DNA from 2 places in the Pseudaquabacterium prasiolae genome. Region 1 is predicted to be linked to the other one. Evidence: riboswitches for the same ligand, from Rfam matches in the RefSeq annotation. Region 1 holds a riboswitch; the other holds the start of a gene.
The links. A riboswitch is a leader RNA that binds a small molecule or an ion and turns the genes downstream of it on or off. The one in region 1 is predicted to bind S-adenosylhomocysteine.
Positions count from the first base shown of each region.

Region 2: it holds a riboswitch for S-adenosylhomocysteine, as region 1 does, so the genes downstream of both, ahcY (adenosylhomocysteinase) here and metH (methionine synthase) in region 1, are expected to answer to the same signal.

Region 1 is NZ_JAOCQD020000002.1:2,149,579-2,164,970, reverse strand. Features, by position in the region: gene N4G63_RS21690 (SNF2-related protein) at 1-2,501, shown strand, start outside; gene N4G63_RS21685 (Uma2 family endonuclease) at 2,547-3,107, opposite strand; S-adenosyl-L-homocysteine riboswitch at 3,235-3,345, shown strand; gene metH (methionine synthase) at 3,416-6,166, shown strand; gene N4G63_RS21675 (YifB family Mg chelatase-like AAA ATPase) at 6,182-7,729, opposite strand; gene N4G63_RS21670 (TorF family putative porin) at 7,997-8,758, shown strand; gene N4G63_RS21665 (P-II family nitrogen regulator) at 8,777-9,115, shown strand; gene N4G63_RS21660 (ammonium transporter) at 9,237-10,766, shown strand; gene N4G63_RS21655 (benzoate/H(+) symporter BenE family transporter) at 10,966-12,147, shown strand; gene gshB (glutathione synthase) at 12,168-13,148, shown strand; gene N4G63_RS21645 (S-(hydroxymethyl)glutathione dehydrogenase/class III alcohol dehydrogenase) at 13,202-14,308, shown strand; gene fghA (S-formylglutathione hydrolase) at 14,331-15,200, shown strand; gene N4G63_RS21635 (putative bifunctional diguanylate cyclase/phosphodiesterase) at 15,217-15,392, opposite strand, start outside.
Region 2 is NZ_JAOCQD020000003.1:4,722-20,113, forward strand. Features, by position in the region: gene N4G63_RS22080 (serine/threonine-protein kinase) at 1-1,388, shown strand, start outside; gene N4G63_RS22085 (hypothetical protein) at 1,491-1,652, shown strand; gene N4G63_RS22090 (GFA family protein) at 1,776-2,225, shown strand; partial or broken gene N4G63_RS22100 (acyl-CoA dehydrogenase family protein) at 2,334-2,639, shown strand; gene N4G63_RS22105 (VWA domain-containing protein) at 2,820-4,193, shown strand; gene metF (methylenetetrahydrofolate reductase [NAD(P)H]) at 4,221-5,054, opposite strand; gene ahcY (adenosylhomocysteinase) at 5,056-6,504, opposite strand; S-adenosyl-L-homocysteine riboswitch at 6,579-6,663, opposite strand; gene N4G63_RS22120 (hypothetical protein) at 6,778-7,515, opposite strand; gene ppk2 (polyphosphate kinase 2) at 7,533-8,780, opposite strand; gene N4G63_RS22130 (HAD-IIB family hydrolase) at 8,902-9,825, shown strand; gene N4G63_RS22135 (diguanylate cyclase domain-containing protein) at 9,826-10,839, opposite strand; gene N4G63_RS22140 (AraC family transcriptional regulator) at 10,989-12,026, opposite strand; gene N4G63_RS22145 (aldo/keto reductase) at 12,333-13,346, shown strand; gene N4G63_RS22150 (DNA glycosylase AlkZ-like family protein) at 13,368-14,462, opposite strand; gene purT (formate-dependent phosphoribosylglycinamide formyltransferase) at 14,553-15,392, shown strand, end outside.

The DNA of each region.
Region 1 (15,392 bases):
GCCTGCAGGTGCTCGAGCTGGGCAGCGCGCACGAGGCGCCGCCCGCGCTCGACCACCAATGGGACGGCGTCAAGCACGAGGAAGAAGCCGCGCGCCGCGACGCCGTGCGCATCGTGCGCGACGGCCCCGACCGCGCGCGGTTGCTGCAGCTCTCGCCCGCGCACCGCCGTGTGCTCGAGCTGTCGCGCCAGCCCTGGGCGGCGCCGGCCAGTGCGCAGGCCGAGCTGGCCGCCGCGCTGCGTGCGCTGGCCGGCCACTTCACCGTGCACAGCGAGGCCACGGCCGGGCGCGCGCTGGCGGCCGAATCGCGCCTGGTGGCCCAGCTCACGCCACGCGGCGGCACGCTGCAGGTGCGCCTGGCGGTGCGGCCCTTCCACGCCCTGGGGGCCGACGTGGGCCCGCTGCTGCCGCCGGGCGATGGCCGGCTGCGCTGGGTGGCACAGCAGGGTGGCGAAACCTGGGCCGCCACGCGCGATCTGGCCGCCGAAAGCGCCCACCTGGCCGCGCTGGCCGAAGGCCTGCCCTTCCTGGACGATCCGCAGGCCCAGCCCGGCCTGTGCGGCTGGCACATCGCCGATCCGCAGCAGGCGCTGCAGGCCATCGAGACCCTCGGCCGCCATGTGGCCGTGGTGGCGCTGGAGTGGCCGCAGGGCCAGCCGCTGCGCGTCATCGCCCCGGCCGAGGCGCAGCTGCAGGCCGTGGTCAAGACCGGCGGGCGCGACTGGCTGGGCCTGGACGCCACGCTGAAGGTCGACGACCGCACCGTGCTCAGCCTGCGCCAGCTGCTCACGCTGGTGAATGAATCGCGTGGCAGCCGCTACCTGCCGCTGGCCGAGAACGCCTGGCTGGCGCTGACCGACCGGCTGCGCCAGCAGCTGGCCGACCTGGCGGCGCTGGCCGAGGCCGCGCCCGCGCCCGGCTCGGCCAAGGGCCGCAAGGCCGCCGCGCAGGATGACGGCGTGCAGCTGCCCGCCGCCGCCGCCGGCTGGCTGGCCGACGCGCTGGCCACGGCCGATGGCCGCGCGCCGGCCGGCGACAGCGCCTGGCAGCAGCGCGTGACGGCCCTGGCCCATGCCGCGGCGCTGGAGCCCCAGGTGCCGCCCGCGCTGCAGGCCTCGCTGCGGCCCTACCAGGCCGACGGCTTTGCCTGGCTGGTGCGGCGCACGGCCGCCGGCTTTGGCGTGGTGCTGGCCGATGACATGGGCCTGGGCAAGACCCTGCAGACCCTGGCCCTGCTGCTGTACCGCCAGGCCGAGGGCCCGGCCCTGGTGGTGGCGCCCACCTCGGTGGTGGCCAACTGGGCCGCCGAGGCGGCGCGCTTCGCCCCCGGCCTGCGCGTGCGCGACCACGCCACCGAGCGCGAGGCCGCGCTGGCCGATCTGGCGCCGGGCGACGTGGTGCTCACCAGCTACGGCCTGCTGCTGCGCGACATCGACGCCTTCACGCCCACCGATTGGGGCAGCCTGGTGCTGGACGAAGCCCAGGCGCTGAAAAACGCGGCCACCCAACGCGCCAAGGCCGTGGCCGAGCTGAAGGCCGGCGCGCGCCTGGCGCTCAGCGGCACGCCGGTGGAAAACCGCCTGGCCGACCTGTGGTCGCTGATGAACCTGCTCAACCCCGGCCTGCTGGGCAATGCGCAGCGCTTCAACGAGCGTTTTGCCAACCTCATCGAGCGCCAGCGCGATGCCGCGGCACAGGCCCGGCTCAGGCGCCTGGTGGCGCCCTTCATCCTGCGCCGCACCAAGGCGCAGGTGCTCGACGACCTGCCGCCGCGCACCGAGATCGTTCACCGCATCGAGGCCGGCGACGCCGAGCGCGCGCTCACCGAGGCCCTGCGCCGCGACGCGGTGGAGCGCGTCAGCCAGGCCGCCAAGAGCGGCGGCCACGCCGCGGTGCAGGTGCTGGCCGAGCTCACCCGCCTGCGCCGCGCCGCGTGTGATCCGCGCCTGGTGCTGCCCGAACTGGCCGACGAGGGCCTGCAGCAGGGCGGCGCCAAGCTGCAGGCCATCGAATCGCTGGTGCTCGAGCTGGTGGAGGGCCGCCACCAGGCCCTGCTGTTCAGCCAGTTCACCGATTTTCTCGACCGCATCGGCGAGCGCCTGCAGGCCTGCGGCGTGCCCTTCCAGCGCCTGGACGGCAGCACGCCGGCACCGCAGCGCGCGCAGCGCGTGGCGGCCTTCCAGCGCGGCGAGGGCGCGGTGTTTTTGATCAGCCTGAAGGCCGGCGGCTTCGGCCTGAACCTCACCGCGGCCGACTACGTGATCATTGCCGACCCCTGGTGGAACCCCGCCGCCGAAGACCAGGCCAGCGGCCGCGCCCACCGCATGGGCCAGCAGCGCCCGGTCACCGTCTACCGCCTGGTGCTGGCCGGCTCGGTGGAAGAGCGCATCGTGGCCCTGCACCACGACAAGCGCGCGCTGGCCGACGGCCTGCTGGAAGGCCAGGATGCGGCCGGCGCGGTGATCGACGCCGAGGCCATGCTGGCGCTGTTGCGCGGCTGAGCGGCGGCGTTCGCGGGTGCGCCCGATGGCGATCGGGGCCTGCGCTCAGCCGGCCGCCGGCTCCAGATCGGCCCACAGCACCTCGGGTGGCAGCACCAGATCCACGCTGGCCAGGTGCACCGGCTCGCTGGCCTCGCTGGGGTGCAGTACCCACAGGCCGTCGGCGCCCTTGCGGAACAGGTCGCAGCGCTGGCGGTCCACATCCACCAGCAGGTATTCGCGCAGGCTGGGCAGTTGGCGGTAGGCGGCGAACTTGTCGCCACGGTCGTAGGCGCCGGTGGAGCGCGACAGCACCTCGGCCACCAGCACCGGCTCGCGCTTGATCAGGCGGTCGGCCAGGTCATTGGCGCTGCAGGTCACCATCAGGTCGGGGTAGAAGAAGCAGTCGGCGGTTTCGACGCGCAGCTTGACGTCGCTGCCGTAGACACGGCAGGGGCTGCCGCCAAGGTGATGGCGCAAAGCGATGTAGAGATTGCCGGCCACGGTGGCATTGCGATCTTCACCCCCCGCCATCGCAAACACCTCGCCCGCGATGAATTCGGTCTTCTCGGTCTGCCCGGCGTCCCAGGCCAGGTACTCCTCGGCCGTCATGCGAGGCTTTTGCAAGGTGTATCCCATGGGCCGCTCCGACACGCGAAGGTTCATGCCCGTCAGTCTAGCGGGCCGAGATGCCCGACCGCCACCCGGCTGCTCGTGCAAACGTCGGGATTGGCCCATCCGTACAATGCGGGCTCTTCCCGAGGAGCGTTGCGACGGCGGCCCGATCATGCATCAGGCGCGCCGCCAGGCTCGGGACGGCGTGGTGCCCGCCCGGGCCTGCGCCAGGCAACGGCGCTCACCCCACGCTGTATCTGCAGCCGTCCAGGGTGAGCCGGGCGGCTTTTTGCTTGCCCTGAGACCTGCCGCTGCCCGCCATGACCGACGCTGCCCAACGCCCCCATCCCGTCGCCCCGATGCGCCTGTCCGGCCTGGAGCCGGTCACGCTGGATGCGGGCGCGCTGTTCGTCAACATCGGCGAGCGCACCAATGTCACCGGCTCCAAGGCCTTTGCGCGCATGATCCTCGAGGGCCGTTTCGAGGACGCGCTCAGCGTGGCCCGCCAGCAGGTGGAGAACGGCGCGCAGATCATCGACGTGAACATGGACGAGGCCATGCTCGACAGCCAGGCGGCGATGGTGCGGTTCTTGAACCTGATCGCCAGCGAACCCGAGATCGCGCGCGTGCCGATCATGGTGGACAGCTCGAAGTGGAGCGTCATCGAGGCCGGCCTGAAGTGCATCCAGGGCAAGGGCATCGTCAACTCGATCAGCCTGAAGGAGGGCGAGGCCGAGTTCCGCCGCCAGGCCACGCTGCTGCGCCGCTACGGCGCCGCCACCGTGGTGATGGCCTTCGATGAGCAGGGCCAGGCCGACACCTTTGCGCGCAAGACCGAGATCTGCGCGCGCGCCTACAAGATCCTGGTGGATGAGGTGGGGTTCCCGGCCGAGGACATCATCTTCGACCCCAACATCTTCGCCATTGCCACCGGCATCGAGGAGCACGCCAACTACGCGGTCGACTTCATCGAGGCCACGCGCTGGATCAAGACCCACCTGCCCGGCGCCAAGGTGAGTGGCGGCGTGTCGAACGTCTCTTTCAGCTTCCGCGGCAACGAGCCGGTGCGCGAGGCCATCCACACCGTGTTTCTGTACCACGCCATCCAGGCGGGCATGGACATGGGCATCGTCAACGCCGGCATGGTGGGCGTGTACGACGACATCCCCGCTGATCTGCGTGAACGCGTGGAAGACGTGGTGCTGAACCGCCGTGAAGACTCCACCGAGCGCCTGCTGGAGGTGGCCGAGAGCGTGAAGGGCGCGGCCAAGGACGACACCGCGCGCCTGGCCTGGCGCGCCGGCAACGTGGACGAGCGCCTCAGCCACGCGCTGGTGCACGGCATCACCGACTTCATCACCGAAGACACCGAGGAGTGCTGGCAGGCCATCAGCGCGCGCGGCGGCCGGCCGCTGCATGTGATCGAAGGCCCGCTGATGGCCGGCATGAACGTGGTGGGCGACCTGTTCGGCCAGGGCAAGATGTTTCTGCCGCAGGTGGTCAAGAGCGCCCGCGTGATGAAGCAGGCCGTGGCCCACCTGCTGCCCTACATCGAGGCCGAGAAGGCCGCGCTGCAGGCCGCCGGTGGTGATGTGAAGCCCAAGGGCAAGATCGTGATCGCCACCGTCAAGGGCGACGTGCACGACATCGGCAAGAACATCGTCACCGTGGTCTTGCAGTGCAACAACTTCGAGGTGGTGAACATGGGCGTGATGGTGCCTTGCCAGGACATCCTGGCCAAGGCCAAGGTCGAGGGCGCCGACATCATCGGCCTGTCGGGCCTGATCACGCCCAGCCTCGAGGAGATGCAGCACGTGGCCGCCGAGATGCAGCGCGACGAGCACTTCCGCATCAAGAAGATCCCGCTGCTGATCGGCGGTGCCACCTGCAGCCGCGTGCACACCGCGGTCAAGATCGCGCCGCACTACGAAGGCCCGGTGGTCTACGTGCCCGATGCCAGCCGCTCGGTGGGCGTGTGCGCCGATCTGCTGAGCGACGAGCGCGCCAGCAAGTTCATCGACGACCTGAAGAGCGACTACGACAAGGTGCGCGAGCTGCACGCCAGCAAGAAGGCCACGCCGCTGGTGCCGCTGGCGCAGGCGCGTGCCAACAAGGCGCGGCTGGACTGGGCGGCCTACACGCCGCCGGTGCCGAAGTTCATCGGCCGGCGCCAGTTCAAGAACTACGACCTGGCCGAGCTGGCCCCCTGCATCGACTGGGCGCCGTTTTTCCAGACCTGGGACCTGGCCGGCAAGTTTCCCGAGATCCTGAAAGATGCCGTGGTGGGCGACGAGGCGGTGCGCGTGTTCAGCGACGGCAAGCGCCTGCTGCAGCGCGCCATCGACGGCCGCTGGCTGCAGGCCAACGGCGTGGTGGGCCTGTGGCCGGCCAACACGGTGGACGACGACACCATCGCCATCTACACCGACGAGTCGCGCAGCGAGGTGCTGATGCACTGGCGCCCGCTGCGCCTGCAGACCGAGCGGCCGGTGATCGACGGCGTGGCCAGGCCCAACCGCAGCCTGGCCGACTTCATCGCGCCGCGCGTGGATGCCGGCGGCAAGGATGACTACATCGGCCTGTTCGCCGTGACTGCCGGCCTGGGCGCCGACAAGAAGACCGCCCAGTTCGAGGCCGACCACGACGACTACTCGTCGATCATGCTCAAGGCCATTGCCGACCGCCTGGCCGAGGCCTTTGCCGAGCGTCTGCACCAGCGTGTGCGCACCGAGCTGTGGGGCTACGCGCCGGGCGAGCGCTTCAGCAACGAGCAGCTGATCGCCGAGGCCTACCGCGGCATCCGCCCCGCACCGGGCTACCCGGCCTGCCCTGACCACAGCGTCAAGCGCGCGATGTTCAATGCGCTGCAGGCGCATGACATCGGCATGAGCCTGACCGAAAGCCTGGCCATGACGCCGGCCGCATCGGTGAGCGGCTTCTACCTGGCCCACCCCGATGCGGCCTACTTCAATGTGGGCCGCATCGGCGAAGACCAGCTGGCCGCCTGGGCCGCCGCCGAGGCGATGGACGAATCGCTGGCCCGCCGCCTGCTGGCGCCGGTGCTGGGCTGAGGCCGGGCACCCGCCTCAAGACCCCGGCAGTGCCCGCCGGTACTGCAGCGCCTCGGCCAGCTGCGGCACGCCGATCTGGTCGGCACCGGCCAGGTCGGCGATGGTGCGGGCCACCTTGATCACCCGGTGCAGGCCGCGGCCTGACCAGCCCAGGCGCGTGGCGGCCTGTTGCAAAAACTGCGCGGCGGCCGGTGCCAGCGCGGCATGCGTGTCGAGGTCGGCCGCTTCCAGCAGCGCATTGGGCCGCCCCTGGCGCGCGGCCTGGCGTGCGGCGGCGTGGGCCACGCGCCCGGCCACGGTGGCGCTGGGCTCGCCTTCGGCCTGGGCCAGCAGCTCGGCGGGCGGCACCGCGGCCACTTCCACCTGCAGGTCGATGCGGTCGAGCAGCGGGCCCGACAGCCGGCCCTGGTAGCGCGTGATCTGCTCGGGCGTGCAGCGGCAGGCGCGGCCGGCCACCTGGGCGCCCAGCCAGCCGCAGGGGCAGGGGTTCATCGCCGCCACCAGCTGAAACGCGGCCGGAAACTGCGCCTGCCGTGCGGCGCGCGAGATCGTGATGCGCCGGGTTTCGAGCGGCTCGCGCAGCGCCTCCAGCGCGCTGCGCGGAAACTCGGGCAGCTCGTCGAGAAACAGCACGCCGCCATGGGCCAGCGAGATCTCGCCGGGCCGTGGCGGCGAGCCACCGCCCACCAGGGCCACGGCGCTGGCCGAGTGGTGCGGCGCGCGGTGCGGGCGCTCGCGCCAGCGCGCCGGCGCCAGGCCGCCGGTGCCGGCCGTGGCCAGGCCCTGCAGCGCGGCGGCGGCCAGGGCCTCGTCTTCGTCCATCGGCGGCAGCAGGCCGGCCAGGCGCTGGGCCAGCATGGATTTGCCGCTGCCGGGCGGGCCCACCATCAACAGGCTGTGCTGGCCGGCCGCGGCGATCTCGAGTGCGCGCTTGGCGGCGGCCTGGCCGCGCACATCGCGCAGATCGGCCGTGGTTGCGGTGGCCACGGCGGGTGGCGGCGGCGGCAGCACGGGCAGCGCTTCGGCGGGGCCGTCCTCGGCGCTGTCGGGGCGCATGGCGCGCACCACATCCATCAGGTGGTTGGCGGCGCACACCCGCACGCCGCCAGCGCGCGCCGCGGCCTCGGCGCTGGCGCGCGGCAGCACCAGGCTGCGCGGGCTGCCCTCGCGGCGCAGCGCCAGGGCCAGGGCCAGCGCGCCGCGCACCGGGCGCAACTCACCGGCCAGGCTCAGCTCGCCGGCAAACTCGGCCTGGGCCAGCTTGGCGGCATCGAGCTGGCCATCGGCGGCCAGGATGCCGAGGGCGATCGGCAGGTCGAAGCGGCCGCTTTCCTTGGGCAGATCGGCCGGCGCCAGGTTGACGGTGATGCGCTTGTTGTGCGGAAACGCAAAGCCCGAGGTGCTGAGCGCGGCGCGCACGCGCTCGCGGGCTTCCTTGACCTCGGTGTCGGCCAGGCCCACCAGCGTGAAGCTGGGCAGGCCGTTGGCCAGGTGCACTTCCACCTGCACTTCAGGGGCCTGCAGACCGTCCAGTGCACGGCTGCTGATCACGGCCAGCGTCATCGTGGTGCTCCTCCTGGTGCCATTCGGGGGTGAATGGATTGTGCGCGTCCCTTGAACTGGTGAATTCAACGCACCACATCAGTGCGCCAGGTGGATTTGCGCCATGTCGGTGCGGGCAAATGCTGCATTCCGGGTTGTGCACACCGGCTTGGGGCGCCCGCTGGCGTGCTGCACCGGCCGTGGCCGGGGTGCTGCCCTTGGCACAAAAGCTGCAGAAACCTACCGGATCGCTCAACCCATAAACCATTCCCCGCGGAGTCAACAGACATGAAGAAAACGCTGCTCGCCGTCTCGGCTGCCCTGGCCGCCATGGCCCTGCCCACCGCTTCGTACGCCGACCTGGCCTTCAACGTTGGCGCTGTCAGCGACTACCGTTACCGCGGCATCTCGCAGACGCGCCTGAAGCCCGCGCTGCAAGGTGGCGTCGACTTCACCGCCGGCGGTTTCTACATGGGTGCCTGGGGCTCCACGATCAAGTGGATCAAGGACGTGCCGGGCGGCGGCTCCGATGTCGAGATCGACCTGTACGGCGGCTACAAGGGCGAGATCGCGAAGGACCTGGCCTTTGACGTGGGCCTGCTGCAGTACTGGTACCCCAGCGCCACCAGCGCCAGCTGGAACACCGTCTACAAGAACCCCAACACCACCGAGGCGTATGGCGCACTGACCTTCGGCCCGGCCACCGCCAAGCTGTCGTACGCGCTGACCAACCTGTTCGGCAACTACGACTACGCCGCCGGCAAGGACAGCAAGGGCAGCTACTACCTCGACATCAGCGCCGGCTTCGACGTGGGTGGTGGCCTGATGCTCACGCCGCACATCGGCTACCAGAAGGTGATCGACATCGCCAACGCCTCGTACACCGACTACTCGCTGACCCTGAGCAAGGACTTCAGCGGCGTGGTGCCCAGCATCGCGATCGTGGGCACCGATGCCAACAAGAGCTTCTACGTGCCGGGCGCCAACGCCAACAGCACCAAGTTCCTGGGCAAGGCGGCGCTGGTCGTCGGCGTCAAGTACAACTTCTGAACGTGCTGGAGTAATGCCATGAAGATGGTGACCGCCATCGTCAAGCCTTTCAAGCTTGACGAAGTTCGTGAGGCCCTCAGCGCCATCGGCGTGCAGGGCATCACCGTGACCGAGGTCAAGGGCTTCGGTCGGCAAAAGGGCCACACCGAGCTGTACCGCGGCGCCGAGTACGTGGTCGACTTCCTGCCCAAGGTGAAGATCGAAGCCGCCGTGGACGACGCCATCGTCGACCGCGTGATCGAGGCCATCGAGGGCTCGGCCCGCACCGGCAAGATCGGCGACGGCAAGATTTTCGTCTCGCCCCTCGAGCAGGTGGTGCGCATCCGCACCGGCGAGACCGGCAAGGACGCGCTCTAAGCGCCCCCAGGGACGGGCTGCGCCCATCCCGCCCCCGCGGGGGTCAGGCCCAGTGGCTGTGCCACCTGGGCCTGAGGCGCCCCTCATCCGGCAAGAGAACCTCCACGAAAGACATGCCATCATGAGAAAGCTGTTTGCTTCACTCGCCCTGGGCCTCGCGGTCCTGGGCTTTGCGGGCGGGTCGCTGGCGCAAGACGCCGCGGCCTCCGCGCCGGCGGCGCCCGCCGTCGCTTCGGCCCCGGCCGATGCCGCACCGGCCGCCGCGCTGGCCCCGGCCGCCGCTGCAACGGCCGAAGCCGCCTCGGCGCCTGCCGCTGCGGCCCCCGTGGCCAACAAGGGCGACAACGCCTGGATGCTGGTGTCCACCCTGCTGGTGATCATGATGACGATCCCCGGCCTGGCCCTGTTCTACGGCGGCCTGGTGCGCAGCAAGAACATCCTGTCGGTGCTGATGCAGGTGATGGTGACCTTCTCGCTGATCGTCGTGCTGTGGGCCATCTACGGCTACAGCCTGGCCTTCACCGAGGGCAATGCCTACATCGGCGGCTTCGACCGGCTGTTCCTGAAGGGCGTGTTCGACCCCGCGGCCGGCACCTTCGCGATGGCCGCCACCTTCAGCAAGGGCGTCTACATCCCCGAGCTGCTGTTCGCTGCCTTCCAGGCCACGTTTGCCGGCATCACCTGCTGCCTGATCGTGGGCGCCTTTGCCGAGCGCATCAAGTTCTCGGCCGTGCTGCTGTTCTCGGCGCTGTGGTTCACCTTCAGCTACGCGCCGATCGCGCACATGGTCTGGTACTGGATGGGCCCCGACGCCTACGCCAGCAAGGACGTGGTTGACGCCATGAACGCCAAGGCCGGCCTGATCTGGCAATGGGGCGCGCTGGACTTTGCCGGCGGCACCGTGGTGCACATCAACGCCGCCGTGGCCGGCCTGGTGGGTGCCTTCATGATCGGCAAGCGCGTGGGTTATGGCCGTGAAGCCATGGCACCGCACAGCCTGCCGCTGACCATGGTGGGTGCCTCGCTGCTGTGGGTGGGCTGGTTCGGCTTCAACGCCGGCTCGGCGCTGGAAGCCGGCAACTCGGCCATCCTGGCCTTCATGAACACCTTCACCGCCACCGCCGCCGCGGTGCTGGCCTGGAGCCTGGGCGAGGCCATGCTGCGCGGCAAGGCTTCGATGCTGGGTGCAGCCTCGGGTGCCGTGGCCGGCCTGGTGGCCATCACCCCGGCCGCCGGTAACGTGGGCCTGATGGGCGCCATCGTGATCGGCTTCGTCTCCGGCTTCGCCTGCCTGTGGGGCGTGCACAGCCTGAAGAAGATGCTGGGCGCCGATGACTCGCTGGACGTGTTCGGCGTGCACGGCGTGGGCGGCATCGTGGGTGCCCTGCTGACCGGCGTGTTCAACACGCAGGATCTGGGCGGCCCGGGCCTGGTGACCGACTGGGTCACCGCCACCGTGGGCTCCAACCCGATCGGTGCCCAGGTGTGGATCCAGCTGAAGGGCGTGCTGCTGACCGTGGTGTGGTCGGCGGTGGTGGCCGCGGTCTCGTTCAAGATCGTCGACCTGGTGATCGGCCTGCGCGTCACCGAGGAAGAAGAGCGCGAAGGTCTGGACATCAGCTCGCACGGCGAGACGGCGTACAGCAAGTGATCGCCTGCGGCCGGGCAGCCAGCCCGGCCGGCGTCACGCGCTAGAAGAAAAAAGGGCTGCCTGCGGGCAGCCCTTTTTGCATGCCGCCGCGTGCGGCCGCGACCTCACGGCGCCGCTGATCGCGCAAAGGCGTCCTTCAACAGAGGGACGGGGGCGTGCCGGTGCGGCGGCCGGCGGGCGCGCCGCTATCCTGCCGGCCATGCGCCGATTTCTGAGTGATCTGTCCCTGCCGGCCGTGGTGGCCGGCTTCGTGGCCGTGCTGGTGGGCTACACCAGCTCGGTGGCCATCGTCTTCCAGGCCGCGCAGGCGCTGGGCGCCAGCGCCGCGCAAACGGCCAGCTGGATGTGGGCCCTGGGCCTGGCCATGGGCATCAGCTGCGTGGGCCTGAGCCTGCGCTGGCGCATGCCGGTGCTCACCGCCTGGTGCACGCCGGGTGCGGCGCTGCTGGCCGCCACCCAGGGCGTGGGCCTGGCCGAGGCCACCGGGGCCTTCATCGTCTGCGCGCTGCTGATCATCCTGGCCGGCGTGAGCGGCCTGTTCGAGCGCGTGATGGACAAGGTGCCGATGGCCGTGGCCGCGGCGCTGCTGGCCGGCGTGCTCACCCGCTTCGGGCTCGACGCGGTGCTGGCGGTGCGCAGCTCACCCGCGCTGGTGCTGGTGATGGCCGGCGCCTTTCTGGCCGGGCGGCGCTGGTGGCCGCGCTACGCGGTGCCGGGCGTGTTGCTGGCCGGTGTGGTGCTGGCCGCGCTGCAGGGCCGGCTGGACGGGGCGGCGCTGGGCGCGGCCCTGCATGGCGCCTGGGCCACGCCGGTGTGGGTGACGCCGCAGTTCAACCCGGCCACGCTGGTGGGTGTGGCACTGCCGCTGTTCATCGTCACCATGGCCTCGCAGAACCTGCCGGGCGTGGCGGCCCAGCGCGCCGCGGGTTATGCGGTGCCGGTGTCGCCGGTGACCACCGCCACCGGCCTGGTCACGCTGGTGCTGGCACCCTTCGGCTGCTTTGCGATCAACCTGGCGGCCATCACCGCGGCCATCTGCATGAGCCCCGAGGCCCATGCCGATGCCGCCAAGCGCTACACCGCGCCGGTGGTGGCCGGAATCTTCTACACGCTGCTGGGCCTGGCCGGTGGCGCCGTGGCGGGGCTGTTTGCGGCCTTTCCGCGCGAGCTGGTGGCGGCGGTGGCCGGGCTGGCGCTGCTGGGCACCATTGCCGGCGGCCTGGCCGCGGCCTTGCGCGACGAGCGCCACCGCGACGCGGCTGCCATGACTTTTCTGGTCACGTTGTCGGGCGTCAGCATGGCCGGCATCGGCGCGGCCTTTTGGGGCGTGGTGGCCGGCGCCGTCACGATGGCCGTGCAACACTGGAAGCCCGCTCGCTGATTTCACCTGACAGGCCCGCCATGAAGCTGCTGTTCGTTGCCGACCCGCTGGAAACCTTCAAGACCTACAAGGACACCACTTTCGCGATGATGCGCGAGGCCGCGCGCCGCGGCCACCAGCTGTGGGCCTGCGAGCCGGCCGACCTGGTGTGGGTGAAGGGCGCCCGCGTGGTGGCGCGCGGCGCGCGCTGCATCACGCTCAAGGGCGAGGCTGCCAGCGCGCCGGTGACCAGCGCCGTGCACAGCGATGCCTGGTTCGATGTGGCCACCCAGGCCGAGCTGGCCCTGGCCGACTGCGATGCCGTGGTGATGCGCAAGGACCCGCCCTTCGACAGCGAGTTCTTCTACGCCACCCACCTGCTCAGCCAGGCCGAACGCGAGGGCGCACGCGTGTTCAACCGCCCGGCGGCGCTGCGCGACCATCCTGAAAAGCTGGCGATCCTGGAATTTGCGCAGTTCATCGCGCCCACGCTGGTGACGCGCAGCGCGGCCGCGATCAAGGCCTTCCATGCCGAGCACCAGGACATCATCCTGAAGCCGCTGGACGGCATGGGCGGCATGGGCATCTTTCGCGTGGGCAGCGACGGCATGAACCTGGGCAGCATCACCGAGACCCTCAACCGCGACGGCGCGCAGAGCGTGATGGTGCAGAAGTACCTGCCGGCCATCGTGCACGGCGACAAGCGCGTGCTGCTGATCGGCGGCGAGCCGGTGCCCTACAGCCTGGCACGCATTCCGCAGGGCAGCGAGATCCGCGGCAACCTGGCCGCCGGCGGCAAGGGCGTGGCCCAGCCGCTGACCGAGCGCGACCGCGAGATCGCCGCGGCGCTGGGCCCGATACTGGCCGCACGCGGCCTGCTGCTGGTGGGGCTGGACATCATTGGCGACAGCCTCACCGAGGTCAACGTCACCAGCCCGACCTGCTTTCAGGAGATCATGCAGCAGACCGGCTTTGACGTGGCGGCGATGTTCATCACCGCGCTCGAGTCGCAGCTGCACTGAACCCCGCACCGACACCACAACGCCATTCTTCAGGGAGACCCCACCCCATGCCCATCCAGACCCGAGCCGCCGTTGCCTGGAAAGCCGGCGATCCGCTGACCATCGAGACCGTGGACCTGCAAGGCCCGCGCGACAACGAGGTGCTGGTGGAAGTCAAGGCCACCGGCATCTGCCACACCGACTACTACACGCTCTCGGGCGCCGACCCCGAGGGCCTGTTTCCGGCCATCCTGGGCCACGAGGGCGCGGGTGTGGTGATGGAGGTGGGCAAGGACGTGACCTGGCTGAAGCCCGGCGACCATGTGATCCCGCTCTACACGCCCGAGTGCCGCAACTGCAAGTTCTGCCTGAGCAAGAAGACCAACCTCTGCCAGGCCATCCGCGCCACCCAGGGCAAGGGCCTGATGCCTGATGGCAGCAGCCGCTTCAGCATCAACGGCGAGCCCATCCTGCACTACATGGGCACCAGCACCTTTGCCAACCACATCGTGGTGCCGGGCATCGCGCTGGCCAAGATCCGCCCTGACGCGCCCTTTGACAAGGTCTGCTACATCGGCTGCGGCGTGACCACCGGCGTGGGCGCGGTGCTGTTCAGCGCCAAGGTCGAGGCCGGCGCCAACGTGGTGGTGTTCGGCCTGGGCGGCATCGGCCTGAACGTGATCCAGGCGGCCAAGATGGTGGGCGCCGACAAGATCATCGGGGTCGACCTGAACCCGGCCCGCGAGGCCATGGCGCGCCAGTTCGGCATGACCCACTTCATCAACCCGAAAGAGGTGCCCAACGTGGTGGATGCCATCGTGCAGCTCACCGACGGCGGGGCCGACTACAGCTTCGAGTGCATCGGCAACACCCAGGTGATGCGCCAGGCGCTCGAGTGCACGCACAAGGGCTGGGGCCGCAGCATCATCATCGGCGTGGCCGAGGCCGGCGCCGAGATCAGCACGCGGCCGTTCCAGCTGGTCACCGGCCGCAAGTGGGAGGGCTCGGCCTTCGGCGGCGCGCGTGGCCGCACCGACGTGCCCAAGATCGTCGACTGGTACATGGACGGCAAGCTCAACATCGACGACCTGATCACCCACAAGCTCAAGCTCGAGGACATCAACGAGGGCTTTGCGCTGATGAAGCGCGGCGAGTCCATTCGCTCGGTGGTCGAGTTCTAGCCGCACCCGTAGAGCTGACGCCATGAGCCTGGATCGTATGGAACTGCTCAGCCAGCATGGCTGCTTCGGCGGCCAGCAGCGCTTTTACAAGCACATGTCGGCCGAGATCGGCCTGCCGATGCGCTTTGGCGTGTACCTGCCGCCGGCCGCGCTGGCCGGCCAGCGGGTGCCCGTCGTGGTGTGCCTGGCCGGCCTGACCTGCACCGAGGAAACCTTTGCCATGAAGGCCGGCGCGCAGCGCCTGGCCGCGCAGCTGGGCCTGGCCCTGCTGATGCCCGACACCAGCCCGCGCGGTGCCGGCGTGGTGGGTGAAGACCAGCACTGGGACTTTGGCGTGGGCGCCGGCTTCTACCTTGACGCCACGCAGGCCCCCTGGGCCGGCCACTGGCGCATGGAGAGCTATCTGCTGAAGGAGCTGCTGCCGGCGATGGCCACCGAGTTCGGCCTCGACGGCGAGCGCGTGGGCATCCTGGGCCACTCGATGGGCGGCCATGGCGCGCTGACGCTGGCGCTGCGCCATCCGGCACGGTTTCGCAGCGTGTCGGCGCTGGCGCCGATCTGCGCGCCCACGCAATGCCCCTGGGGCCACACCGCGTTCAACGGCTATCTGGGCCAGGACGAGGGCCACCACGCCGAATGGGCCGCTCACGATGCCAGTTTGCTGATGGCGGCCAAGACCGCGCCGCCGTACCCGGGGGGCATCCTGGTCGACCAGGGCCTGGACGACAAGTTTCTGGCCGAGCAGCTGCACCCCGAGGCGCTGGAAGCCGCCTGCGCCAGCGTGGGCCAGCCGCTCACGCTGCGCCGGCATGCCGGCCAGGATCACGGCTACTACTTCATCGCGTCGGTGATCGACGACCATCTGAGGCACCACGCCAGCCAGCTGGCGTGAGCTCCGGTCCGGCCGCTCAGGCCGCGCAGCGCTGGGCTGTGGCGGGCAGGGCCGTGGTGGCCAGCGCCGGCAGGTTGGCGGCGCTGCGGCGGTGGCGGCCGGCAAAGGCCTCGAACACCTCCACCGTCATCGGCTTGGCAAACAGCCAGCCCTGGGCGTAGTCGCAGCCGGCGGCCTGCAGCCACAGGCGCT
Region 2 (15,392 bases), on a different contig from region 1:
CGCTGGCGGCCGGCGAGCCGCTGGTCGAGCGCGATGCGCTCACCTGGCTGGTGCGCGTGCAGCTGGCGCTGGGCCAGGCCGAGCAGGCCGCCGCCACGCTGGATCATCTGGCGGCACGCTGGCCGCAGGCCGAGGCCGTGCCCACCTTGGCCGGCGCCTGGGCCACCGCGGCGCGCGCGCGGCTGCTGATCGCGCGCAACCGGCTCGACGAGGGCATGCCGCTGTTCCGTGCGGCCACCCTGCAGGCCCAGGCCGCACAAGGCCCGCGCTCCACCGTGGCCGCCACGATCCAGATCGCCCATGCCCATGAGCTGGTCAAGACCACGCAGGCGGTGCCGGCGCAGCAGGTGTTCGATGCGGCCATGGCCACGCTGCAGGCCCTGGGCGGCGCGCATGCGGTGCGGGCCGAGCGCGAGCGCGCGCGTTTTGCCTGGGTGCGCTACACGGTGTTTTTCCACGGCACGGCGGCCGAGGCCATCGCGCAGCTCGAGGCCAGCCGGCGTGCACTGGCGGCCTCGGCCTTGCACTTGCCTGGCTGGTTCCTGCCGCAGATCGAGTTCTGGCTCGGCGATGTGCGCAGCCGCTCGGGCGACATCACCGAAGGTCTGGCGCTGCTCGAGCGCAGCCTGCCGGCGCTGACGCTGGCGCTGGCGTCGCAGCGCGAGCGCTTCCAGCGTGCCGATGCGCTGGGCTATGCGCTGATGAATGCCGGTCAGCATGTGCAGGCCGAGCCCTGGCTGCAGCAGCGCATGGCACTGCGCCGTGCGATGAGCGGCGGCACGCATCCGCGCGCAGCCTTCGACTACATCCACATCGCCCACAACCGCATGTTGGGCGGTGCGCCGGATGCCGCCATCGCCTTCCTGGACCAGGCACCCCACTTCGAGCCCATGCGCGGCGAGGGCGGCGGCGCCGATCGCTACAACCAGGCGCTGCGGCGCGCCCGTGCCGCCGTGCACCTGGCCCGGCACGAACCGGCCGTGGCCCTGGCCCTGCTGGACCAGGCCCGCCCTGGCCCGGGCGCACCGCCCTTCGACATGGCGTTCGACCGGCTGGTGCGTGGCGAGGCCTTGTGCGCCCTGGGCCGGGCGCAGGCCGGTCTGGGCCTGCTGCGGCAGCAGGTGGCCGATGACGATGCGGGTGACGACCACGCCCTGGCGCCGTGGCGCCTGCGCACCCAGGCCCTGCTGGGCCTGTGTGCCTGGGCCGTGGGCGAGCGTGGCGTCGCCCGCCAGGCGGCCGAGCGCGCACGTGCCGGCTTTGCCGCGCAGTCTGGGGTCAGCGCCTACTACCTTGCGCCGCTGCTCAGGCTGGATCGCCTGCCGGGCATGCGCCAGGTCGGGCCATCCACCGCGCAGAGGAGGGTGGCGCCGAAATCCGGCACTTGATGTCGTGTCTGCCGGGTGGCTTGCGTCTGAGTGAGGGAGAGGCCTGGCCGAGGGCCAGCCGCTCGCCCAAGCAGCCATTCATCCAAACCCGGAGTACCCACCATGAAGAACCTTGCCAAGCTCAGCGCCCTGCTCATCGCCGTCGGTCTGCTCACCCAGGCCCAGGCCCGTGAACTGCCGGTGTCGGCCACACCCTCGATGAAGTGCGTCAGCGTGGTCACGCCCGATGGCGCCTACATCAAGTGTTTCCGCAACACCAAGTGACCGCTGCGACGGTCGTGTCGGCCTGGGGGCGGTGAAACCCGGGCCGACGCCGTGTGTGCCATGCGCGGTGGCGGTGAGAATCGAGCACCGCACCGAGGGTGCGCGAAGCGGAGACGATGCCTCATGACCCACGACAGCAAGACCCTGGCCGCCGCGCGCACGCGCACCGGCGGCTGCCTGTGCGGGCAGGTGAGGTTCGAGCTGAGCGGCGAGCCGGTGATCGCGCGGCTGTGCTGGTGCCGCGATTGCCAGCACATTGCCGGCAATGGCACGGCCAATGCCGTCTTCCCGACGGCCGACATCGCGATATCTGGCACAGTGAGCGACTACATCAGCACCGCAGACAGCGGCAACCAGGTGCGGCGGCGCTTCTGCCCGCAGTGCGGTTGCCACCTGTTCGCCGACTCCACCGGTCGCGCAGGGCTCACGGTGGTGCGGGTGGGCACGCTGGACGATCCCTCGTCCATCGCGCCGGTGGCCAACATCTGGGCTGGCAGTGCGCCAGGCTGGGCCTGTCTCGATGCGAGCATCGCCCGCATCGAGGGCCAGCCGGGGCCGATCGTGAAAAGCTAGCGCCCTGGCCGCAGAGGCCCAGGCGCTCGCACAGCCGCGTCACCACATCCAGCCCGAAGGCGCGGATGCTGGCGGCGTCGTCCGTGTGGCCTTCCATCTTCAACGCATGCGGCCTGGACGATGGATCAGCAGGGCAATGCCGCCGCGCGCGTGGCCGCCGCAGCCATCAAGCGGGTGAGCGCGTGCCTGCAGACGGCCGTGCTCGACCGCGCGATGCAGGTCTTTGGCGCGATGGGCCTGACGCCCGACACGCCGCTGGCCCGGCTGTGGGCCTGGGGTCGCGCGCTGCGCCTGCTCGATGGCCCCGACGAGGTGCACCTGCGCATCGTGGCACGCGCCGGGCTTGCGGCGGCCAGGCAGCGGCGGGGCGCCAATGCCGCTCACCTGCGGCGCTGGCTGCCGGCGCCGGGTTGAGTCGACTGATACAGGCCCTTCAGGGTTTACCTGCGGTAACAATGAAAGTGAGCGTGCAGACGGTCTGGCACCCAGAATCCGCCGAAGGCAGGGTGCCCGGATCGTCCGGGCCGGGGTGGACGGATGCAAAGCAGGCTTGGGAGCGCGCGGGCAAGCCGCGGGCGCGCACATGACTTTCTGATGGGCCTGGCCGCCTGGGTGCTGGCCGCACTGACGGCCTGCGGTGGTGGTGGCGGCGGTTCGCCCGACAGCCCCAGCCAGACGGGCAGCGGTGGCATGGCGGCGCTGCCGGGCGTGCTGCAGGTGCGGGTGACCGATGCGCAGGGCACGCCGGTGCCGGGGGTGCAGGTCAAGGCCTCGGCCGGCGGTTACACCGATGTCAGCGGCAGCACCGACAGCCAGGGCCTGGCACTGATTGCCGTGCCCTGGCGCGACACCCCGGCCACGGTCACGGTCAGCGGCAGCGCGGTGCAGACCCAGGTGCTGCCCACGCCGTGGAAGGCCTCGCAGATCAATGACCTGGCGGTCACGCTGACCCGCCTGACCCAGCCTGCCGCCGGGGTGCTGGCCAGCCGCAGCGGGCTGGCGGCGGTGGTGGGTGATGCGGGCCGCAGCCTCAGTTTCGAGGTGGAGGTGGTGGTGGTGGACGCACAGGGCGACAGCCTGTCCGACCTGACGGCCGAGCGCTTCAGCCTGTTGGCTTGCACCCCCGATGCCAGCACCGGCAGCCAGGATTGCCTGCGTGGCGCGGGCAGCGACACGGCCTACGCGGCAGCCGCCCCCGACGCGCTGAGCACCGTGGCCGGCCAGGCCGCGCAGCCCCATGCCGCCGCACTGCTGATGGACCAGAGCAGCAGCATCCTCGGCTCCGATCCCACGGGTGCCCGCCTGTACTCGGCCAAGAGCTTCTTTGCCGCGCTGGGGGGCCAGGATCAGGTGCGGCTGGCCGCCTTTGCGGCGGGCAGCGGCACGCTGCTGCCCACCCAGCCGCTCACCGTGTACCCCGGCAGGGTGACCGCGGCCGAGCCGCGGGCCCTGCATGCCACGCTGGACGGGCTGTCGGCCCAGGTGGGCGGGCAGACGCCGCTGTATGCCGCCATCGATGCGCTGCGCGCGCAGATGCTGCTGGACACGGCAGTGCCGGCCGGCATGGCCCGGTCGATCATCGCCTTCACCGACGGTGCCGACACCCAATGCCGCAGCAGCACCGAGTGCGCCACCATGCGCCAGGCCACCATTGCCGCGGCACAGGCCAGCCAGGTGCGCCTGTTCACCATCGGGTTGTCGAAGAACGTGGACGTGGAGGCGCTCAGCAGTCTGGCCGTGCAGACCGGCGGCGCCATGCTGTATGCCGAGACCGCCGAACAGCTGATACCGCTGTACGGCAGCCTGGGCCGGCTGCTGAGCCTCTCGCTGCCCACCTATCGCCTGCGCTTCACGGCCCAGGCGGGCACGGCCGGGGCCTTCGCCCCGGGCCAGGTGCTGATGGGCACGCTGCAGATCGACGCCAGGGGCCAGCCGGTGCGGGTGCCCTTCGTCGTCTCGGTGCCCTGACCGGGGCTGGCCCGGCCAGGGTCGCGCTCAGCGGGCCAGGCCCAGGCGCCTGCAGATCTCGAGCGTCAGCGCGCTCTGGTTGAGCGCATAGAAGTGGATGGCCGGCACGCCGCCGGCGATCAGGCGCTCGCACAGCCGCGTCACCACATCCAGCCCGAAGGCGCGGATGCTGGCGGCGTCGTCCATGTAGCCTTCCATCTTCAGCATCACCCAGCGCGGGATCTCGATGCCGTCACGCGCCGCAAACTGCACGATGCGCGAGAAGCTGTGGATCGGCATCACGCCCGGCACGATGGGCGCCGTGACGCCCAGCGCCCGCACCTCGTCCACAAAGTGGAAGTAGGCGTCGGGGTTGAAGAAGAACTGCGTGATCGCCGCGTCGGCGCCGCTTTTCACCTTGTGGGCGAAGTGCTGCAGGTCCTTCCGGGCGTAACGCTGCTCGGGGTGGTACTCGGGGTAGGCCGCCACCTCGATCTTCCAGTCGGGCCCCTGCGTCTCGCGGATGAAGCTCACCAGTTCCGACGCATAGCGGAACTCGCCCGCCACCGCGGTGCCGCTGGGCAGATCGCCCCGCAGCGCCACGATGCGGCGGATGCCCTGGGCCCGGTAGGTGGCCAGGATCTCGGCAATGCCTTCGCGCGTGGAGCCCACGCAGCTGAGGTGCGGCGCGGCCTCGTAGCCGAGCGCCGCGATGTCGCGCACCGTGGCCAGGGTCTTGTCGCGCGTGGCACCGCCGGCGCCATAGGTCACGCTGAAGAACTCGGGCTTCAGGCCCGAGAGCTCCTGCACCACGGTCTTGAGCTTTTCCGCCCCCACCGGGGTGTTGGGCGGAAAGAACTCGATGCTGATCGGCAGCGCCATCTCAGTAGCGGTAGGTATCGGGCTTGTACGGGCCAGCCACCTGCACGCCGATGTAGGCGGCCTGCTCTTCGGTCAGCGTGGTGAGCTGGGCGTTCAGCGTCACCAGCTGCAGGCGGGCCACCTTTTCATCGAGGTGCTTGGGCAGCACATAGACCTTGCCCACGTCGTACGCGTCCTTGTGGGCGTACAGCTCGATCTGCGCCAGCGTCTGGTTGGCGAAGCTCGAGCTCATCACGTAGCTGGGGTGGCCGGTGCCGCAGCCCAGGTTCACCAGACGGCCCTTGGCCAGCAGGATGATGCGCTTGCCGTCGGGGAAGATCACATGGTCGACCTGCGGCTTGATCTCTTCCCACTGGCACTTTTCTTCCAGCTTGGCGACCTGGATCTCGTTGTCGAAGTGGCCGATGTTGCAGACGATGGCGTTGCTCTTCATCGCCGCCATGTGCTCATAGGTGATGACGTCGCGGTTGCCGGTGGTGGTGACGAAGATGTCGGCCTGGGCGGCGGCCCAGTCCATGGTCACCACGCGGTAGCCTTCCATCGCGGCCTGCAGCGCGTTGATCGGGTCGATCTCGGTCACCCACACCTGGGCGCTGAGTGCGCGCAGGGCCTGGGCCGAGCCCTTGCCCACGTCGCCATAGCCGGCCACCACGGCGATCTTGCCGGCGATCATCACGTCGGTGGCGCGCTTGATGCCGTCCACCAGGCTCTCGCGGCAGCCGTAGAGGTTGTCGAACTTGCTCTTGGTGACGCTGTCGTTGACGTTGATGGCGCGGAACATCAGCTGTCCCTTGGCGCTCATCTCGTTGAGGCGGTGCACGCCGGTGGTGGTCTCTTCGGTCACGCCCAGGATCTGCGCGCTCTTGCGGCTGTACCAGGTACCGTCGACGGCCAGCTTGGCCTTGATCGAGGCGTACAGCTCGCGCTCTTCTTCGCTGCCGGGGTTGGCGATCAGGCTGGCGTCCTTCTCGGCCTTCTTGCCCAGGTGCATCAGCAGCGTGGCATCGCCGCCGTCGTCCAGGATCATGTTCGGGCCTTCACCGGCAGAGCCGGCGGCGCCGAACTCGAAGATGCGGTGGGTGTAGTCCCAGTAGTCTTTGAGCGTCTCGCCCTTGTAGGCGAACACCGGCGTGCCCTTGGCCACCAGAGCGGCGGCGGCATGGTCTTGCGTGGAGAAGATGTTGCAGCTGGCCCAGCGCACTTCGGCGCCGAGCGCCTGCAGCGTTTCCACCAGCACCGCGGTCTGGATGGTCATGTGCAGGCTGCCGGTGATGCGGGCACCCTTCAGCGGCTGGCTGGCGGCAAACTCGCTGCGGATGGCCATCAGCGCGGGCATCTCGCTCTCGGCGATGTTGAGTTCCTTGCGGCCCCAGTCGGCGAGCGACAGGTCGGCAATGGCGTACTGGTCGGCGGCCAGGGCGGTGTGAATGGCGTTCAGGGGGGCGTTCATCGTTCAGCGCTCCAGTGGGCTGGTGAAGATCACGCCGGGGGCAAGAGGCATACCACTCACCCTCGGCAGGAACTGCTGGGTGAGCGCGGTTGCAAGGGGAAGAGTCCCGAGCCTGGGGCCTGCGCATCGGATGGCGGCCTCGCAACGCTCCTCGGAACTGGGCCGCATTCTAAGCAAAGCCCGGCCGGGCCGTGCAGGCCAGCAGGCTGGAATCAGAGTGCGAAACGTGGGCTTTTTCGCGCCGGCCGGTGCGGCTGCGCCGGCGCGGCGGGCTCAGCTGGCGGTGAGGCGGCGCGCCACCTCGGCGGCAATGGCCTCGGTGCCGTTCACCAGCGCCTGGCGGGCGCTGTCGATGTGGCTCAGCAGGGCCTGCACGTCGTCAAAGCGCTCGGGCATGTCGACCACCTCGAGGTGCTGGGCGCGCGGGTCGAGGCCGCGAAAGCCGGCGGTGAACACCGCGTCCAGCAGCGGTGGCGTGGCGCGGCCGGCCGCGGCCTGCGCGTGCAGCACCTTCACGCCGATCATCAGCCCCGGCGCATAGGCCGCCAGGCCGTGCAGGGCCACGAAGCGGCCCATCACATGGGCCAGCAGCAGGCCGTCGGCCTGCGGGGCCTTGCGGCGCGTCTGCTGCAGCAGTGCCTCCTCGCTGTCGGCAGCGTCCACCGGCACCAGCAGAACCTTGACCTCGGCCTCGGCCAGCTCGTCGGCCAGGGCCATCACGAAATGCTCGTGCAGCTGGGTCTTGGCGGGGTCGAGCGCGGCGGTCAGCTTCTCGCTCTTGAGGTGCTGGTCGGCCCCGGTGACGGCGCGGGTGAGCACCTTGCCGACGATGCCGCGCGCCAGCGGCGGCGCCACCGCGATGACCACCTCGTACTCCTCGACGAAGGGCGGGTCGGCCACCGCCAGGCGGCGAAACGGCGCGCTGCGTGCGGCCTGGGTGGGCCAGGGCAGCGCCAGTGCCGCGGCACCGGCCAGACCGCCAGACAGCATGCGGCGTCGATCGGACTTCATGCCGCGATGCTATCGGCTCAGCCGCCGCCTTGCGACAGCAGATCCTCGCCGGCGCCCGGCACCAGCGAGGGCCGTCCCACGATCAGAGGATCGACCGCGCCGATGGTGGCCAGGTCGCGCCGCGCAAAGGTCAGGCGGTGCAGCACGTAGCGCATGGCGTTCAGGCGTGCGCGCTTCTTGCAATCGCTCTTGATCACGGTCCACGGCGCATCGCTGGTGTCGCAGTGCAGGAACATGGCCTCCTTGGCGCGGGTGTAGTCGTCCCACTTGTCCAGGCTGGCCAGGTCCACAGGGCTGAGCTTCCATTGCTTGAGCGGGTGCAGCTTGCGCTCCTTGAAGCGGCGGCGCTGCTCGTCGCGGCTGACCGAGAACCAGAACTTGAACAGGTGGATGCCGCTGCGCACCAGCTGGCGCTCGAACTCGGGCGCCTGGCGCAGAAACTCGTCGTACTCGCGCTCGCTGCAAAAGCCCATCACCCGCTCGACGCCGGCGCGGTTGTACCAGCTGCGGTCGAACATCACGATCTCGCCGGCGGTGGGCAGGTGCTCGATGTAGCGCTGGAAGTACCACTGGCCGCGCTCGACCTCGCTGGGCTTCTCGAGCGCCACCACGCGCGCGCCGCGCGGGTTCAGGTGCTCCATGAAGCGCTTGATGGTGCCGCCCTTGCCGGCCGCGTCGCGGCCCTCGAACAGCACCACCACGCGGGCGCCGGTGTCCTTCACCCAGGCCTGCAGCTTGAGCAGCTCGACCTGCAGGCGGTACTTCTGGCGCTCGTAGGTGCGGCGCGAGAGCAGGTTCTTGTACGGGTAGCCACCGTCGCGCCAGCGCGGGGCCAGCGCGGTGTCGGCATCGGGCGTGGGCGCGGTGCTGGCGGTGTGGCGGGCCAGCAGCTGGCGCAGGGCCTTCAGGTCGTCGGGCGAGGCGCCGGCCAGCAGCGGGCTCACGTTGTCGAGCAGCGGCGGCTGGTGGCTGCCGGGCTGGGCCGCGGCCTCGGCGGCCAGCACATCGCCGATGGCCAGGCTTTGCACCGTTTGCGCGCGGGTCAGGGCGCGGGCCACGCGGTGGCGCTCGAGCGCGGCGGGTTGCAGCGAGGGCGGGGTGTCGCCCGCCGTCACGCGGCGGCCGGCGGCCCGCGCGGGCCGTGCGGCCGGGGCAGCCGTGGCAGCCGTGGTGGCGGTGGCCAGTGGGTCGGTGGCCGCAGCCTTACGGCCTGCCGGTCGCTTGGCGGCGGTGCTGGGGGATGCGGGGGCGGTGTCCTTGGCCATGGCGTCGCTGGTGATGTGTCAGGCAGATGAAAACGACGATGGTGTGCCTGGCCGTGGCGGCGGTCTTTGATGCGCGTCAAGCCCGGCCGGCCCGCGGCCTGGCCATGCGAGACTGCGGCGCATGCCCGCTGAAAGCCGTGATTCGCCCGCTGTTGCGGTGGCCGATGTTGATGCCGCGATCGATGTTGCCGCTGATGCCGCTGCCGCTGCGGCCAGGGCCCGGCATGCCGGCCGCCTGCGGCCGCTGGCCGAGCTGCCACCGGCGCGGCTGGCGGCGCTGGAAGGCGTGCTGACCGACATCGACGACACGCTCACGCGCGACGGCGCAGTCGAGCCGGTGGCCGCCGCCGCGCTGCAGGCGCTGCAGCGTGCCGGGCTGGCGGTGATCGCCATCACCGGGCGGCCGGCGGGCTGGAGCGCGCCGCTGGTGGCCAGCGGCCTGCTGCCGCTGCTGGTGGCCGAGAACGGCGGCGTGCTGCTGCGCCGCGATGCCCGGGCCGCTGGCGGCGTGGTGCAGCAGTTCACCGTGCCCGAGGCCGAGCGCGCGGCGCGCCATGCGCGTCTGCAGGCCTGCGCGGCGGCGGTGCTGGCCGAGGTGCCGGCGGCGCGCCTGGCCACCGACAGCGCCGGCCGGCTGACCGACATCGCGGTGGACCACAGCGAGTTTGCGCAGCTGGACGCGGCGCAGATCGCGGCCGTGCTGGCGGTGATGCGCCGCCACGGCCTGACGGCCACGGTGAGCTCGATCCATGTCAACGGCTGGCTGGGCGCGCACGACAAGTGGAGCGGCGCCTGCTGGGCGGTGCAGCAGGGCCTGGGCCGGCCGCTGGCCGAGGCCGCCTGGGCCTATGTGGGCGACTCGACCAACGACCAGGTGATGTTCGAGCGCATCGCGCTGTCGGTGGGCGTGGCCAACATCGCGCGCTTCGTGCCGATGCTGCAGGTGGCGCCGGCCTGGCTGTGCGCCGGCGAGCGCGGGGCGGGCTTTGCCGAGCTGGCGCAGGCGCTGCTGGCAGCCCGCGCGGCGGCCGCGGCCGCCACCTGATCAGGCCGCTGCGGCGCGGGGGGTGTCGGGCCGCAGGCCGTCGGCCAGCGGCTTGGCGGCATCGGCCTCGCCAACCACCATCTCGAAGCTGAAGAAGCGGTTGCGCCCCTGGCGCTTGGCCACGTAGAGCGCCTCGTCGGCGCGCAGCATCAGCGCCTCGGCGGTGGTGTGCTCGTCGGGCACGCAGCTGGTGATGCCGCCCGAGAGCGTGAGGTGGGCGGCGATCGGCGAGGCCGGGTGCGGCAGCGCGCGCACCGCAAACATGCGGCCGATGGCGCGCGCCAGCGTCAGCGCGCCACTGCGCGGGGTGTCGGGCAGGATCAGCGCAAATTCTTCGCCGCCCTGGCGCGCGGCCAGGTCGGACGGGCGGCGGGCGATGTCACGCAGCAGGCCGGCCACCTGGCGCAGGCAATCGTCACCGGCGGCGTGGCCCAGCTGGTCGTTGTAGGCCTTGAAGTGGTCGACATCGCAGACCATCAGGGTCAGCGGGCTGCGGCGGCGGCGGCCATCGGCCAGGGCCTCGGCCAGCGCGCGGTCGAAGCCGCGGCGGTTCAGCAGGCCGGTCAGGCCGTCGCTCTGGGCCTCGTGCTGCAGCTGGGCATTGGCCTGCTGCAAGGCCTCGGACAGTCGGATCAGCTGCTGCTGCGTGGCGCGCTGGCGCCGCAGCGCGCGCAGCTTGGCTTCGAGCACCCGCGGGTGCACGGGCTTGACCAGGTAATCGTCGGCGCCGGCGTCGATGCCCTCGGCCAGCTGGTCGGCGCGCGACAGCGACGACAGAAACACCACCGGCGTCCAGTGCCCGGCCTCGCGCTCGCGGATCTGGCGCACCAGCCACAGGCCGTCGCGGCCGGGCATGTCGATGTCGCTGAGCACCAGGTCGGGCCGGTGCCGCTCGAACAGCGTGAGCGCCCAGTCGGCACCGCAGGCCTCGACCACGCGGTGGCCGAAGTGATCGATCAGGCTGGCCAGATGGCCGCGCACCGAGGCATCGTCGTCGACGACGAGCACGGTCATGGGTTCCCGCGAAGGTACTGGGCTCATGGGCAGCAAGAAGGGCGCGGCAGGAGCGCACACGCCATGCCGGCTTATCGGCCGCTGCGGCGCCGGCTTGAGCGCCCGCGGCGGCGGCCTGTGGCCCAGGCCGCAGGCGGCGTGCCGCCGGATCAGGTCTCGAGGGTGGCGGCGCCCTTGATCTGCTCGATTTCGGTGCGCGGCGGGGCGCCGAACAGCCGCCGGTACTCGCGGCTGAACTGCGAGGCGCTTTCGTAGCCCACGCGGTGGGCGGCCGAGGCGGCATCAATCCCGCTGGCCAGCATCAGCCGGCGCGCCTGGTGCAGGCGCAGCTGCTTCTGGTACTGCAGCGGCGACAGCGAGGTGACCTGCTTGAAGTGCTGGTGCAGGCTGGACACGCTCATGTGCGCGGCGGCGGCCAGCTCCTCGATGCGCACCGGCTCGGCAAAGCGCCGTTCCAGCAGATCGATGGCGCGGGCGATGCGCTGGGTCTGGCCATCGGCCATGGCCAGGGCCCGCAGCGGCGCGCCCAGCTCGCCCACCAGCACGCGGTAGAGGATCTCGCGCATGGCCAGCGGCGCCAGCACCGGCAGGTGCTGCGGCGTGTCGAGCAGGCGCAGCAGGCGCAGCACGGCGTCCAGCAGCGGCAGCGACACGCGGCTCACGTGCAGGCCACGCGCCGGCGAGGGTGAGGGTGAGGGTGAGGCCGGGGTCGCCGCCACGGCCGCGCCGCGGCGCGGGCCGGCGGCGGCGCCGGACTCGGCGGCATCGCCGGCCTCCAGCATCAGCGCGGCCAGGTGCTGGGCGTCGAGGCTCAGGCGCAGGCACAGGTAGGGCGCCTCGGGCGAGGCCTCGGTGATCTGCCCGCAGGGCAGCATCTTGACCGACACCACCAGGCAGTGCAGCGGGTCGTAGCGGATCGGCTCCTGGCCCAGCAGCGCCTGCTTGCGGCCCTGCAGCACCACCACCAGGCCGGGCTCGTACACCGCGGGCAGTGGCAGCGCCGGTGCGCTGGCGCGGACCAGCAGCAGGCCGGGCACCGCGGTGGCATGGTGGCCATCGCCCGGCGCATGGGCCAGCGCCAGGCGCACCGCCTCGGCCAGCAGGGCCTGCAGCGCAGGGGTGTCGTCGGCCGGCCCGGCGGCAAGGGCGGCCGGGGCAGGGGCGGGCGGCTGGGTCGAAGAGGGCATGGCGGTATGGGGCGGCCCGGGCGGGCCAGGGGGAGTGGACAGGGCAGGGCGGACGGGCCGATCGGGCCGATGAGACGGCAGACCACGTAGACGGTCGCCCAAGCGACAGATAAGCAAACGGCCGCCCAAGCGGTCGATTGGAGGGCTGGCCTGGACGATTGTGCAAGCCTTTGTCCAAATTGGCAGGCCTGTGCCGATGGGTCTGGATGATCGGGCAAGCATCGGCGAGCTTCCGGCTCGCGCCGGGGCGGCCCGCTGCCTACGCTGGCAGGCCTGTTCGACGATCAACCTGCTGGAGCCCTGACCATGACCTCTCTTTCGAGCCACCGCCCCTATCCGCGCCGCCGCCTGGGTGGCCAAGACCTCGAGGTCTCGGCCATCGGCCTGGGCTGCATGGGCATGTCCGATTTCTACGGCCCGGCCGACGATGCGCAATCGCTGGCGGTGCTGCACCATGCGCTGGACATCGGCATCAACTTTCTCGACACCGCCGACATGTACGGCGTTGGCGCCAACGAGCGCCTGCTGGCCCCGCTGCTGGCGGCACGCCGCCACGAGGTGGTGCTGGCCACCAAGTTCGGCAATGTGCGCGCGCCCGACGGCGCGATGCTGCGCATCGACGGCAGCCCGGCCTATGTGAAGAGCGCCTGCGATGCCAGCCTGCAGCGCCTGGGCGTGGACCACATCGACCTGTACTACCAGCACCGGGTGGACAAGAGCGTGCCGATCGAGGACACCGTGGGCGCCATGGCCGACCTGGTGCGTGCCGGCAAGGTGCGGCACCTGGGCCTGTCGGAGGCCGGGCCCGAGACGCTGCGCCGCGCGGCCGCGGTGCACCCCATCGCCGCGCTGCAGACCGAATACTCGCTGTGGACGCGCGATGTCGAGGCCCAGATCCTGCCCACCTGCCGTGCGCTGGGCATTGCGCTGGTGCCCTACAGCCCGCTGGGCCGCGGTTTTCTCACCGGCGCCATCCGCAGCGCCGAGGCCCTGGCGGCCAACGACTGGCGCCGTGCCAACCCGCGCTTCCAGGGCGACAACCTGGGCCACAACCTGGCGCTGGCCGATGCGGTGAGCGCCTTGGCGCAAGGCCACGGCATGACACCCGCCCAGCTGGCACTGGCCTGGCTGCTGGCGCAGGGCGACGACATCGTGCCCATCCCCGGCACGCGCCGCGTGCAGCGGCTCGATGAAAACGCGGACGCCGCGCACCGTCCCCTGAACGCTGCGCTGCTGGCGGCGGTGGAGGCGCTGCTGGCGGTGCAGCCGGTGGCCGGCACGCGCTATCCGGCGGCGGCGCTGGCCAACCTCAACCTGTGATCCCGGCGGCCCCGCGCGGCGTCAACCCAGGCCGAGAAACCGGCCCATGCGCTGCAGCTCGTCGTCCAGCGCCGCGCGGTAGCCGGCCTCGCGTGGCGGCTTGCCGGCCACATAGCCCAGCTCGGGCGTCAATGCGCCGCCTTTCACCGCCAGGTTGCCCCAGCCGATGACCTGGTCGCGCCACAGCAGCGGCAGCGCGTAATAGCCGCGCAGGCGCCTGGGCGCCGGCGTGTAGGCCTCGAAGCGGTAGGCCCAGCCCCACAGCGCCTCGAAACGGCGGCGGTCCCACACGATGGGGTCGAAGGGCGCCAGCAGGCGCACGCTGTCGTCCACCCGGTGGCGGCGCGAGGCCGGGTTCTCGCCGGCCGGCCACAGCCAGTCCACGCCGTCCACCCGGGCGCTGGGCAGCCGGGCCCTGGCGCGGGCCAGCGCGGCGGCGCGCTCGCCCGCCCACTGCGGCGCGCCGCCGCGCAGGTGGCTCACCAGCTCGCCCAGCGAGCGCGCCGGCAGCGGCGCGTACTTGGCCAGGATCACGTCCACCAGCGCGTCCATCGCCGCGGCGGTGTCGGCTGCCGGCGGGTGGGCCTCGCGGGCGGCATACAGGCGCACGCCGCCCTCGCGCCGGGCAATGCGCAGCAGGCCGCGGTAGTGCATGCCGTCCAGCAGCTGGGTGCTGGCATTGCTGCTGCCGCCGAACCAGTTCTTCGTCTTGCCGTGGGCAAACTGCGCATCCACCTCGCGCGGGTGCACCACGCCGCGCTGGTGCACGAAGGCCAGCACCTCGTGCGCCTGCGCCCAGCGCGCCTGCGGCCACACGGTGCGCGGGGTGCGCGGATGCATCAGCGCCGCCGTGGCGCGCGGCAGGAAACCGTAGTTGACGAAGAAGTCTTCCTCGATGCCCAGCCGCGGGTAGCGCGCCTCCAAGTCACCGGCGCGGTAGCCGGCCACGCGGTGGCGCAGCGTGAGGTCTTGGGCGCGGGCCGGCGCACGGATCGGGTCGGCCTGAACGAAGCCCAGGCGGGCAATCGCCCGGGGCAGCGTGGTGGGCGTGAACAGCGTGCGCGCCACGGCATGGCGGCGCAGGTGCTCGAGGGTGATGGCGGCAGCGGCGGGCATGGCGGCAAGCGTAACCGGCCGGCCGCTGGCGCCCGCCGCGCTGGCGGGCGGTGACAATGGCCGCACCCTCCCCCTCTTGTGCACCGCGCCATGACGAAGCCGATCGGAACCCCGCTGTCCCCCAACGCCACCCGCGTGATGCTGCTGGGCAGCGGCGAGCTGGGCAAGGAGGTGCTGATCGCGCTGCAGCGCCTGGGCGTCGAGACCATTGCGGTCGACCGCTACGACAACGCCCCCGGCCAGCAGGTGGCCCACCACGCGCGCACCATCACGATGAGCGATCCGGCCCAGCTGCGCGCCCTGATCGAGGCCGAGAAGCCCGACCTGGTGGTGCCCGAGATCGAGGCCATCGCCACGCCCGAGCTGCAGGCGCTGGAAGCCGAGGGCAAGGTGCGCGTGATCCCCACCGCCCGCGCCGCGCGCCTGACGATGGACCGCGAAGGCATCCGCCGCCTGGCCGCCGAGACGCTGGGGCTGCCCACCAGCCCCTATCAGTTCTGCGACTCGCTGGCCGAGCTGCAGGCGGCGATTGACGGGGGCATCGGCTACCCCTGCATCGTCAAGCCGGTGATGAGCAGCAGCGGCAAGGGCCAGAGCAAGATCGACTCGGCCGCCGATGTGCAGAAGGCCTGGGACTACGCGATGGCCGGCGGCCGGGTCAGCCACGGCCGCGTGATCGTCGAGGGCTTCATCGACTTCGACTACGAGATCACCCAGCTCACCGTGCGCGCGCCGGGGCCCGACGGCCAGGTGCAGACCCACTTCTGCGAGCCCATCGGCCACATCCAGGTCAGCGGCGACTACGTGGAAAGCTGGCAGCCGCACCCGATGTCCGCCACCGCGCTGCAGCGCTCGCGCGAGATCGCCCAGGCCATCACCGACAACCTGGGCGTGGGGCTGGACGGACAGCCCTCCGGGTGGGGCCTCTTC